2 linked regions of the Priestia megaterium genome follow. The protein of the gene in region 2 interacts with the protein of the main gene of each other region in a pairwise test. Links are inferred from orthologs where the notes say so. Each region holds a gene or a part of one and is shown on either strand. Other genes may lie near its edges.

The links.
Region 1: the proteins of CEQ83_RS25370 (region 2) and ndk interact in binary tests that used the Escherichia coli proteins (3 or more experiments, as listed by UniProt). The link is inferred for Priestia megaterium from one-to-one orthologs.

Annotation. Positions count from the first base shown.
Region 1 is NZ_CP023317.1:4,099,100-4,102,713, forward strand. The notes cover bases 779-3,604. They hold ndk (nucleoside-diphosphate kinase), read right to left. Parts: upstream 2,504-3,604; coding sequence 2,054-2,503; downstream 779-2,053. Other genes in these bases: aroC (chorismate synthase), read right to left, coding at 779-925; CEQ83_RS20945 (CheR family methyltransferase), read right to left, coding at 1,060-1,842; hepT (heptaprenyl diphosphate synthase component II), read right to left, coding at 2,619-3,584. Also shown: more of aroC, read right to left, coding at 1-778. UniProt on the Escherichia coli protein: Major role in the synthesis of nucleoside triphosphates other than ATP. The ATP gamma phosphate is transferred to the NDP beta phosphate via a ping-pong mechanism, using a phosphorylated active-site intermediate.
Region 2 is NZ_CP023317.1:4,940,848-4,949,935, reverse strand. The notes cover bases 5,734-8,608. They hold CEQ83_RS25370 (uracil-DNA glycosylase), read left to right. Parts: upstream 5,734-6,771; coding sequence 6,772-7,446; downstream 7,447-8,608. Other genes in these bases: gerQ (spore coat protein GerQ), read right to left, coding at 8,279-8,608; CEQ83_RS25360 (DUF423 domain-containing protein), read left to right, coding at 7,883-8,254; CEQ83_RS25365 (YwdI family protein), read left to right, coding at 7,550-7,867; CEQ83_RS25375 (staygreen family protein), read right to left, coding at 6,148-6,594; zwf (glucose-6-phosphate dehydrogenase), read right to left, coding at 5,734-5,842. In the rest of the region: ald (alanine dehydrogenase), read right to left, coding at 1-1,000; CEQ83_RS25390 (PucR family transcriptional regulator), read right to left, coding at 1,253-2,488; gndA (NADP-dependent phosphogluconate dehydrogenase), read left to right, coding at 2,885-4,297; more of zwf, read right to left, coding at 4,340-5,733; more of gerQ, read right to left, coding at 8,609-8,761; CEQ83_RS25350 (cell wall hydrolase), read right to left, coding at 8,788-9,088. UniProt on the Escherichia coli protein: Excises uracil residues from the DNA which can arise as a result of misincorporation of dUMP residues by DNA polymerase or due to deamination of cytosine.

The sequences.
Region 1 (3,614 bases), 840 kb from region 2 along the record:
GTACTACAATTGGCATACCTGTTGTCATGCCACCTTCAAAGCCGCCTAAGTTGTTTGTTTTACGGGTATATCCATTCTCTTCATCCCATAGAATTTCGTCATGAACTTCGCTTCCTGGTCTGCGAGCCGCTTCAAATCCAATCCCAAACTCAACGCCTTTAAATGCATTAATGCTCATAACAGCTGCAGCAATCTTCGCATCTAATTTACGATCGTAATGGACATAGCTGCCCACTCCTGCTGGCACGCCTTCAATAATAACTTCTACTACGCCTCCGATCGAATCGCCGTTTTTCTTAGCATCATCGATTGCTTGCATCATGTCTTTCTCAACAGCTGAGTCAAAACATCTTACTGGAGAAGCTTCAGTGACTTCTTGAAGTTCCTCTAAGCTTTTGTATTGAGGAGGATTTGCCTGTACGCCGCCAATTTCTAATACATGTCCAGCTACAGAAATCCCGAACTGAGCAAGGATTTGACGAGCCACAGCACCTGCTGCTACCCTTACAGTTGTTTCACGAGCTGAAGAACGTTCTAATACATTTCTCATATCGCGATGACCATATTTAATAGCGCCGTTTAAATCGGCATGCCCTGGTCTTGGTCTTGAGATTTTACGCTTTACTTCTTCTGATTCTTCTTCAGAAATTGGCTCGATGCCCATAATTTTTGTCCAGTGTTTCCAGTCGTTATTTTCTACCGCTAACGTAATAGGAGATCCTAGCGTATAGCCGTGGCGAACACCGCTTAAAATTTCCGCTTGATCTTTTTCAATTTGCATACGTCTTCCGCGACCATGACCTTTTTGTCTTCGCGCTAAATCTGTATTGATGTCTTCGGCTGTTAAAGGAAGTCCTGCGGGAACACCCTCTAAAATAGTAGTCAACTGTGGACCATGTGATTCTCCTGCTGTTAAATATCGCATAATCGTACCTCCGCTTAATATGTATTATTCGTCAGAATTTTTCCATTTTTAAATATGACTATACCATACTATAACATAAGAATATATAAAAAGTTTCACCTCAGCTTGTAAGAAATCGCTTCAGGTTATCTCAATTAAATGGTCTTTACTTTTCTGTAAAAAAACGTATCAGCCGTTTCAAACCCATACTTTTGCGGAGTGAAAATCTGCTCTGTGCTCCCTACAAATAAGATGCCTCCAGGTGCTAAAGCTCTGCTAAACTTTTCATATAAAGCATGCTTTGCTTCATCGGTAAAATAAATAAGCACGTTTCGACAAACAATCAAGTCAACGTTTTTAGGAAAAGAGTCTGACAGTAAGTTATGTTTTTGAAAAATAACTGTTTTTTTGATTTTTTCATCTAATAAGTACCCGGTTCCTCTTTGTTGAAAGTACTTATTTTTCATCGAAACAGGCATTTCCTGAAGTGAACGTTCATCATAAAAGCCTATTTTTGCTTTTTCTATCACTTTTTCATCCAGATCGGTCGCCAATATAGAAATACGCGAAAGCGGAAAAAATGTTGATAAAACCATCGCTAGTGTATACGGCTCTTCCCCTGTTGAACAGGCAGCGCTCCACACTTTCAGATCTGTTTTTCCTTTTACAAGAGTCGGTAAAATTTTTTGCTCCAATATATCCCACCGCTGATAGTTGCGATAAAACTCTGACACGTTAATCGTCATCCGATCTAAAAACTCCTCAAGCAGTTCGTTGTTACTGTTCATTGCTCGATAATATTCAAAAAAACTAGAAAAACCTTTTTTTTCATACAGCGAGGTGAGGCGGCGGTGCATTTGAGACTGCTTATATAGTGATAAATCAATGCCTGTTTTTGTTTTTATTTTCTCCACAAACGCGTCGTATTCATCTATCATTTTTGACTCTCCTTTCTCATTCCTATACGTTTATGTTAGACGTATAAAGAAATAAAACCTTTATATACGCTTATCTTCTTATTAATATATCGGAATACATTATGAAAATGTTTATGCGGGGAAATCTTTGCACTTAATAGCCTAGAAGCCTATTTATACACACAATAAAAAAGACGAATGAAAATTCATTCGTCTTTTTGCGCTATCTAAATTAGTAAATCCAAGCGTCTGCGTCTTTTTTATAGAAAGTCAGCTCTTCACTTTCAAAGAATAAGCTGATTTCACGCTCCGCACTTTCTGGTGAATCTGAGCCGTGAATAATATTCTTATCCACAATCAGTCCATAATCACCTCGAATAGTCCCAGGAAGCGCTTCTTGAGGGTTAGTTTTCCCCACCATTTGACGTGATACTGAAATCACGTTTTCACCTTCCCATACCATAGCAAAAACTGGACCTGATGTGATAAATTTCACTAACTCACCGAAGAAAGGTTTCTCTTTATGTTCACCATAGTGTGTTTCAGCTAATTCCTGCGAAATATGCATAAGCTTAGCTCCAACTAATTGAAAACCTTTTTTCTCAAAGCGAGAAATAACCTCACCAATAATGCTTCTTTGTACCCCGTCTGGTTTGACCATTAAAAACGTTTTTTGTATCATTTTACTCTCCACCCCTGAAGTTCATGATATGTAAACAAGTTTTGAAAGCGCAATCACACCTCATGAAGATATTAACATTGTTTCGAGCAGTTTACAACTTATGAAAGTAAATAAATCAAAATTTCCGTTTTCCAATGTACTTCGCAATTTGATGCAGCGTTTTTTTCGCCTTGTTTGGCGGCAGTTCTTCTAAAATGCTCATCGCTTTTTGCAGATAACGATCGCTCATCTCAAATGAACGTTCAATGGCGTTAGAAGATTTAATATCAGAAATAATTTCATCGATCAGCTCTTGCTCATATTCCCTCTCGAAAAGCTGTTCTACTTTATCTCGAAACTCAGCATTTTCAATGGCATACAAAACTGGCAGCGTAATATTTCCTTGCAGTAAGTCGCTGCCAACTGGTTTCCCAAGCTGTTCTTCTGATGAGATAAAATCTAAAATGTCATCCGTAATTTGAAATGACATTCCCACGTAATATCCAAACCAAAATAAACGTTTATGTATATCTTCAGGAGCTCCCGCTGCAATTGCGCCTAACTGACAGCTTGCAGCAATTAGCAGTGCCGTTTTACGTTTAATTCTACGCAGATACACGCGTAAGTTTTGGTTTAGGTTGTATTTGTCCTTAATCTGTTCAATTTCACCGAGCGTTAATTCCACCATCGTATTAGATAAAATTTTATGTGCTTCCACATCTTTAACCTCACTCATAACTTCAAGTGCACGAGCAAAGATGTAATCCCCTGTATACATAGCAATACGATTGTCCCATTTTGCCTTAATTGTTGGTTTTCCCCGTCGCTTATCAGCGTCATCAATAACATCATCATGAACAAGAGACGCCATATGAATCAGCTCAAGCGCTACTGCCACATGTTTGATTTGGTCGATATTGTAATGCCCAAATTTAGCTGCCAACAAAACAAATACAGGGCGAATTCGTTTCCCCCCTGCTTGTAAAAGGTGAAGAGAAGCATCTGTGATAAGTGTTTCATCGGTATGAACAGTTTGTTCAAGTTCTTTCTCAATAAGGGTAATATCCGTATTCAAAAAAGCGTACATCATTTTTAGTTTCATTGGACTCACCTTGCATTATATATTCATTCT
Region 2 (9,088 bases):
CGATTGCTTTGTGAACACCTTTAGAAGCAATTTGAAGTGCGTAAGGTACCGTTACATTTGTTAAAGCAATCGTTGATGTGCGTGGAACTGCTCCTGGCATGTTCGCAACTGCATAGTGTACAACACCGTGCTTTTCATAAGTAGGCTGATCGTGTGTTGTAATGTGGTCAATTGTTTCAACGATACCACCTTGGTCGATTGCTACGTCAACAATAACAGAACCTGGCTTCATGGTTTTCACCATTTCTTCTGTTACGAGTTTTGGAGCTTTTGCACCTGGGATTAATACTGCACCAATCACTAAATCTGACTCTGCTACTGCATCCGCAATGTTATAGGGATTTGACACTAGCGTATTGATTTGGTTGCCAAAGATATCGTCTAATTGACGTAGGCGTTCAGGACTTAAATCAATAATTGTTACATCAGCACCGAGGCCGATTGCGATTTTTGCAGCATTTGTACCAACACCGCCGCCTCCAATAATCGTTACTTTTCCGCGGCTAACTCCAGGAACACCCGCTAATAAAATTCCTTTTCCGCCGTTTGATTTTTGAAGGAATTGTGCACCAATTTGAGCAGCCATACGTCCTGCTACTTCGCTCATAGGTGTTAATAGAGGCAATGTACGATTGACTGCCACTGTTTCATAAGCAATAGCCGTTACACCGCTATCTTTTAATGCTTTTGCCAGTGCTGGTTCAGCTGCTAAGTGAAGGTAAGTGAATAAGATAAGACCTGGTCTAAAATAGCCGTATTCACTTGCTAATGGTTCTTTTACTTTCATGACCATTTCAGCTTGTGCCCACACGTCAGCTGCTGTCTCAACAATTTCAGCTCCGGCTTTTACATAATCTTCGTTTGTGAAGTTACTTCCAATACCCGCTTCATTTTCAATTAATACACGATGACCTGTACCAACAAATGATGCTACGCCTGCTGGTGTAATCGCTACTCGGTTTTCGTTGTTTTTGATTTCTTTTGGTACGCCAATAATCATGATTAATTTCCCCCTTGGTCGTTTGTGTATCTTTAGTATAAAGAAAGTTTTGTGAAATTTCTTTGTCTAGAAAGAAGAATTGAAGAAGCGGTTTTTGTTTAAACACACAAATGTAACCGCTTACTTATCAGAATTTTTAATTTTTATGTCAGGTTATCTAACATTGTTAAGGGAAGAAAACATAAAAAAAGAGCTATTTATTTATCGGAAAATAAATAAATAGCTTTCTGTTAAAAAATATAACATTATCTGTTATTTTTTATATTTCATTAACTTAATATCAATATAAAGAGTCATTTTTTGATTAACATCCTTTAAGTTGATATCACCAATCTCTGAAATTCGCTTTAATCGATAGCTAAGTGTATTCATATGCACATTTAATTCTTTGGCTGCTTCATTAATATTGTTATCATTATTTAAAAATACTTCAAGAGTCTCCACCAAGTTACTGTTATGACGAAGGTCATAATCAGTTAGCTTCTTTAAAGAATGGTTTTCAAATTGATCTTGAACGCGCTTGTCTAAAATAACATCTAGAAATTGATAAATACCTAATTCTTGATAGTTAATAATCTCTTTTGTTTCTTCTGGAAACTTACTTTTCATATCTAATACGTTCAAAGCTTCTTTATAGCTTTTTTCGATATGATCGTGCGATGAATAAATACTGCTGCAGCTGGCTTTAATTTGAGTAACATCAAAGCGTTCATGCATGTTTCCTCTAAAATAGTCTACAAAATCTCGCTGTTCATCAAGAGGATTTTCAACCGCATCCAAAGAAAGCAGTAAGATTAAATCATTGCAATCAATCGTATAAAGAACGATTTTTAAGCGGTGCATTGTTTTCAACATATACGAAATTTGGCGTTCAGCTTCAGGCGTAATATCTTCTTGGAAGCGGAAGATAGCAATGGAAAACGCTGATGGAGCCGTAATTTGAGCTTCATAAAACGCTTCTGAAATTTCTTGGCGAGACTTAATGTGGCCAGTTAATAATTTCCAGAAAAATTCCTGTGAGCGCTCCTCTCGTTTGTATTTTCGAATTTGAAGCTGCAGCAATTTGTTTTTTAATACATTCGCAGCTTTTTTTAATAGCTCCACTTCTTCATCGCCTAAGGCTTTCTCAATTTCCACAGCCCAAATGAATCCTAGAACTTCTTCATTTTTCCAGATAGAAATGGCTATACGATCTCCAAGCCCGATTTCATTTATATTTTTCACACGCACAGGTTCATTTGTCTCAAGCAGTTTCGGAATAATGCCTTCTTTCCATAAGTTGTTAATGACTTTTTCCGGAACTCTTCTTCCAATAATCGTAGCAATACGCGCTTGGTCCGTTCTTTCATCATGGGTGCTGTAAGCTAGTAAGCGATGATTAGCATCTTCAATCGTAATAGGGCAGTTCAATACCTCGCTAATGCGATCAGCAAATTCTTCAAGCGTATCAAAATTTTCTTTGAACGGATCTTTGATTGGTTTTGTCATATATAAAATCCCTCTTCGTAAAACAAAATAAGTACTAGTGCAGCTTTTTTAGCTGCAGTAAATATAGTAAAACGGTAACAACCGTGTTGATCATCAATTCATTGAAATGATTAACTGCTTAATATTTTAACAAAAGTAATTGTTTAAGAAAATGTTAAAATGCGTCTAAAGGTAGTTAAGAATGTACGGATGATTAGTAACTGCGTTCATTTCACTTATTTTATCGAAATTTTCTTCAAAATAATCAATGTTCGGTGAGCATGATTCTTTTCAAATGTGTATAATAAAACGTATGATTATGGTTATATCAAACTTGAATCTGTAACTTTCTTTATGATATGTTCAGTTACGATTAGGTTGACCAATTCATATTACACATGAAGGGAAGAATTTAACATGGCAAAACAACAAATCGGTGTTATCGGTTTAGCGGTTATGGGGAAAAACTTGGCGCTAAACATTGAGAGCAGAGGCTATTCTGTTTCAGTTTATAACCGCTCTCCTGAAAAGACAGAAGAGTTCCTAAAAACAGAAGCAGAAGGTAAAAATTTTGCAGGTACATACAGTGTGGAAGAGTTTATTAATTCTCTTGAAAAACCGCGTAAAATTTTATTAATGGTTAAAGCTGGTGCTGCTACAGATGCAACAATTGATTCGTTAAAACCATACTTAGAAAAAGGCGACATTTTAATCGATGGCGGAAATACATTCTTCCAGGATACAATTCGTCGTAACAAAGAGCTAGAAGAATTAGGTATCCATTTCATCGGTACAGGCGTATCCGGCGGAGAAGAAGGCGCATTAAAAGGACCTTCAATCATGCCTGGCGGACAAAAAGAAGCATATGAACTTGTAAAACCAATCTTAACAGCTATTTCAGCGAAAGTTGAAGGCGATGATTGCTGCACATACATTGGACCAAATGGTGCAGGTCACTACGTAAAAATGGTTCATAACGGCATCGAGTATGGCGATATGCAGTTAATTTGTGAAGCATACTTCATCATGAAAAACGTATTAGGCTTAGAAACAGATGAATTACATGAAGTATTTGCTGAATGGAATAAAGGCGAGCTAGATAGCTACTTAATTGAAATCACAGCTGATATCTTTACGAAAAAAGATGAAGAAACAGGTAAAGCACTTGTAGACGTTATTTTAGATACTGCAGGTCAAAAAGGTACAGGTAAATGGACAAGCCAAAGTGCGCTTGATTTAGGTGTACCACTACCAATCATTACAGAATCTGTATTTGCACGCTTTATTTCAGCTATGAAAGAAGAACGTGTAAAAGCAAGCAAAGTATTGAGCGGTCCAAATGCAGCTGCATTTGAAGGCGATAAAACCGAATTAGTAGAAGCAATTCGTAAAGCATTGTACATGAGTAAAATTTGTTCATATGCGCAAGGGTTTGCTCAAATGAAAGCAGCTTCTGAAGAATATGACTGGAATTTACAGTATGGTGATATTGCAATGATCTTCCGCGGTGGTTGTATCATCCGTGCACAATTCTTACAAAAAATTAAAGAAGCTTACGATCGCGATGCAGATCTAACAAACTTATTGTTAGACCCATACTTCAAGGATATCGTAGAAGGCTATCAGTCGGCTCTTCGTGAAGTTATTTCAATTGCGGTTAAACAAGGTATTCCTGTACCAAGTTTCTCAAGTGCATTAGCTTACTATGACAGCTACCGTACAGAAACGCTACCAGCGAACCTTTTACAAGCGCAACGTGACTACTTCGGAGCTCACACATATCAACGTGTTGATAAAGAGGGCGTATTCCATACTGAGTGGTTAAAATAAAAAACAAGAAAAGCAGCTGTATACTACAGCTGCTTTTTTTATTTACTTTTTAGGTGAGAAGTTGTCTTCTCCGACTGGCCACCAGTGGAAACCGTCTTCAGCAAGCAATGCGTCTGATTCTTTTGGTCCCATTGAACCTGATTCGTAGTTCGGGAAGTTTTGTGCTTTTGTGCTTTCCCATGCTTCTGAGATAGTATCAACAAATTTCCAAGAAAGGGCTACTTCATCCCAGTGAGTAAAGTTCGTTGCATCTCCAAGCATGCAATCATAAATAAGGCGTTCATAAGCTTCCGGTGTATTCATTTTATCTCCACAGTTATTGCAATAGTTCAAGTTAATCGGTGTGGATGATGTGGCACCTGGCGTTTTACGCGCGTTCAAGTGAAGCGTAATGCCTTCTTCCGGTTGGATATGAATGACAAGCAAGTTTGGATGAATTTCTTTATCTTTATTGAAGTACAGGTTCATTGGTAAGTCTTTGAACTGTACAACAATTGTCGTTGCTTTTTCTTTCATGCGTTTACCTGTACGGATATAAATCGGTACGCCAGCCCATCTGAAGTTATCAATCATAAGCTTACCAGATACAAATGTAGCGGTATTAGACTCAGGATCAACCGAGTTTCCTTCGCGATAGCCGATAACTTCTTCTCCTTCAAGTACACCTTTGCCGTATTGACCTCGTACAAAATAATCATCTACTTCATCCACTGATAAAGAGCGAAGAGCACGCAATACTTTTACTTTTTCACTGCGAATTTCTTCCGGTGTTAATTTAATCGGCGGTTCCATTGCAAGTAGGGCCACCATTTGAAGCATATGGTTTTGTACCATATCTCGAAGGGCACCTGAAGATTCATAGTAACGGCCACGGTCTTCTACACCAAGCGTCTCACTAGACGTAATTTGGATGTTTGAAATGTATTGGTTGTTCCACATCGGTTCAAATAGAGCATTTGCAAAACGGATAACTTCGATATTTTGCACCATTTCTTTACCGAGATAGTGGTCGATACGATAAATTTGATCTTCCTTAAATGCATGGCGAATTTGTTCATTTAATTCTTTAGCAGAAGGATAATCATGGCCAAACGGCTTTTCAATGACTAGGCGGCTCCAGCCTTCTGTTTGTGTTAAACCTTCATTTTTTAAATTCGAAGCAATCGTTCCGAAAAATTCAGGTGCCATTGCTAGATAGAAAATACGATTTCCAGGCACGTTGTATTGCTCATCAAGGCTTTCTGTTAGGCTTTTTAATTCTTGATAAGAAGCGACATCTGTTACGTCAAACGGTTGGTAATAAAAATGTGAAGCAAACTTTTCAATGTCAGCGTCACTGTTTTTGAAACTGCTCACTGATTTTTTTACATTTTCGCGTAATTCGTCATTAGTCCAAGGTCTTCTTGCGACACCAACAACAGCGAAATCTTCCGATAGTTTGTTCGCTTTATATAAGCGGAAAATAGAGGGGAATAACTTACGTTTTGCTAAATCACCTGTAGCGCCAAAAATTACGATAATGGATTTTGGTTGTACATTTGTCATTACTTCTAGGACCTCACTTTGTCGTAGTTACGTTCAATTTTTTTCCGCTTTAACAGACAACACTTAAATGAAATCTGGGGATTCATTGCCCGTTAAACTCGGCCTTTATAAACAAACGAATGATTGCTTGTTTACCTTTTCCTTTATGTATAGAACTACTAATAAATTGTAACGATTTTAAAGGGTTAACGCAAATAGATTAAAACAATTTGTAGTTATTATTCCATGTTTTTAACAAGTTTAAAAGTATTTTGTTTCGAATACGGAGAAAAAGCTACCGTTATTTTAACAGTAGCTTTTCTCATTTATTTATATTGATACAGGGAACCGATAGATTTTTTTGTTGAAAATGGCAGCTCAGGGCTATCGGCAATGATAAAAATAGGACAGTGCATTAAAAGTGGATGTTTTTCGAAAAAGGAAGCATCAGCGTGATAGATAGACGATAGAATAACAGGGAGCTGTTCTAAAAAGTGAAGGTAGCGTGTAATGGTTTCATCTGTTGATGTATGCGCACCGATGTAATAATACACAGTAAGGGAATAAAAACCTTTATCGAAGACGAAGGATGCTAAATATTCGTTCCGCTCTTTTTGCATATGATCGTAGGCAAATTCAATGCCGATTTGAATGGAAGGAACAGAAGTGTGTTGACCTGGGAAAACGGTGTATTTTCTTGGTATCATTGGTTCAACGGGTGTAACACCCAGGCTGTAGGTTACGTCTATTTGGTGGGGATTGCTGATGATCATATGGAATCCCTCCTTTAATATAAAAATACACTCTTTATAAGTGTATACAAAGTTTCATTGAACATGACAATATTAAAATATGCCCAGGCTCTCAGCGTATTTAAAGCAGGCAACGTTTGAGCAGGCGGCAGAGTTTACGATAAAATAACAAAAAAGATTATTATGAGGTGATAAGCAATGAGTATTTTAAAAAATGACTGGGCTCCTTTATTAGAAGAAGAATTTCAAAAAGACTATTACATACAGCTTCGAGAATTTTTAGTGGATGAATATAATCACCACACCATTTATCCTGATAAATATGATATTTTTAACGCTTTACACTATACGGATTATAAAAATGTAAAAGTTGTCATATTGGGACAAGATCCTTATCATGGACCAAATCAAGCGCATGGACTGAGCTTCTCTGTTCAACCAGGAGTCAAAACACCGCCTTCTTTAGTGAATATTTACAAAGAGCTGAAAAATGAAATGGACTATCACATTCCGAATAACGGTTATTTAGTCAAATGGGCAGAACAAGGTGTTCTTTTGCTTAACACTGTTTTGACGGTTAGAAGAGGGGAAGCGAATTCTCACAAAGGAAAAGGATGGGAACAGCTGACGGACCGCATTATTGAATTAGTGGCACAAAAAGAGGAGCCGGTCGTGTTTTTGCTGTGGGGCAAACATGCACAAGCTAAAAAAGAGCTCATTCATCATTCACACCATTTAATTTTGGAAAGCCCGCATCCTAGCCCATTTTCAGCTAATCGAGGCTTTTTTGGCAATAATCATTTTCAACGAGCAAATGAGTTTTTGCTCCAACACGGACGTCAATCCATCGATTGGCAAATTGATGATGTGTAAAAGTGAGCATTTCATGAAGATTAGCTTCAGACATAGCCTCCTATTTCATCTTTTGATAAAATAGCTGTATAAAGTCATATTGAATGTAAGATGAGGTGTCTACATGGATATAAAAATGGCGCAGCTCCTTGATAAAATTAGTGCAGAAGTACAAAAAGCGAAGCACCATTCGAATAGTGGGAACGTTCGAGATCAATTGGTTGCTATCAAAGCACTGTGTGAGCTTGCATTAGATCAAAATGAAGAGGTTTCAGCATCGAAACCTGTCTCGGTTTCAAAACCTGTTGTCATGTCTTCACCGGAAATTATGCAATCGCCTGAGATTATGCAGCAACAGATTATTCAGTCATCCAAACCTAATTTTGAAGGAACGAAATTGAAATCAGATGATGCAAACGGCGATAGTTTGTTTGATTTCTAAAGTGAGGAGAAAAACATGAAACTATTTTTAATAATCGGTGCAATCAATGCGATGTTAGCGGTTGCTCTTGGTGCCTTTGGAGCACACGGGTTAGAAGGGAAAATCTCAGAGAAGTATTTAGAGGTATGGAAAACAGGAGTGCAGTACCAAATGTTCCATGCAATGGGGCTGTTCGTTATTGCGTTTTTATTAAGCAAATTTCCTCAGTCTTCTTTGTTAACAGCTTCGGGCTGGATTATGTTTGCAGGGATTGTGCTGTTTTCAGGCAGTCTCTATGTATTAAGTACGTCCGGTATTAAAGTTCTCGGCGCGATTACTCCCCTAGGTGGAGTTGCTTTTATTGTAGCCTGGATTTTAATTGTTGTTGCAGCTGTAAAATGGCTATAAAAAAACCCCTGAAAAGGGGTTTTTTTAACGCGGAGAATAATTGCTCAACTGTTGGCCTCCACCGCCAAATGGATAATTGTATTTAATTTCTTCATCGAAGGTAATGTAATCAAGATAAACCATAAGCAGTACATAGCGCGTTCCAGTCTGTGGATCGCTTAAAATGATATGATCGCGTCCGGCCGCTTCAATAATACCTCTAAAGACCTTCGCGTTCCACTGCGTATTATTTTCAAACGTCATATATACAGTCGCTATTTTTCCTCGATTTAAACGTAAAATATTTTCAATATATGATTCTTCAATAGGCAGTTGATTTGGGTCTTGCGGGGCACCACTGCCTCCAGAAGAGGTAGGGGGTGGCCCTCCTTGGCTTTGCCCTTGAACCTGCGGCTGGCCGCCTGGCTGGGGCTGCTGCGGCTGAGGCATATAATAAGGGTAGTTTGGACTCATATACGGATTTTGCATATATTGCTGTTGCGGTTGATTAGACTTTGGTTTTTTCATAGGAACCTCCTTCAAACAAAAAGAAATTAGTAAACTCCTGGACAATCAGCTTGAGTTGGTGCAAAGAAACAGTGAGATTTAAATCGTCCTGTGTTATTTTGGTTATACCATTGAGCAGGACAGTCGCCGCTGGGCTTGAAAAACCACAGTGAGTTTTCCGCGGGGTTAAAACGTTCCCCTCTTAATACACGTCGTGCAAGTGTAATTTCAGACTGGCGGGCACGCTGATAAAAGTAGCCTTTTTGAGTTGCTTCAAATCCGCCTGGGTTTTGAAATACCATCTGACGAATGGTTCTTATATTTCTAAAATCCAAACAGGGAGCTTTA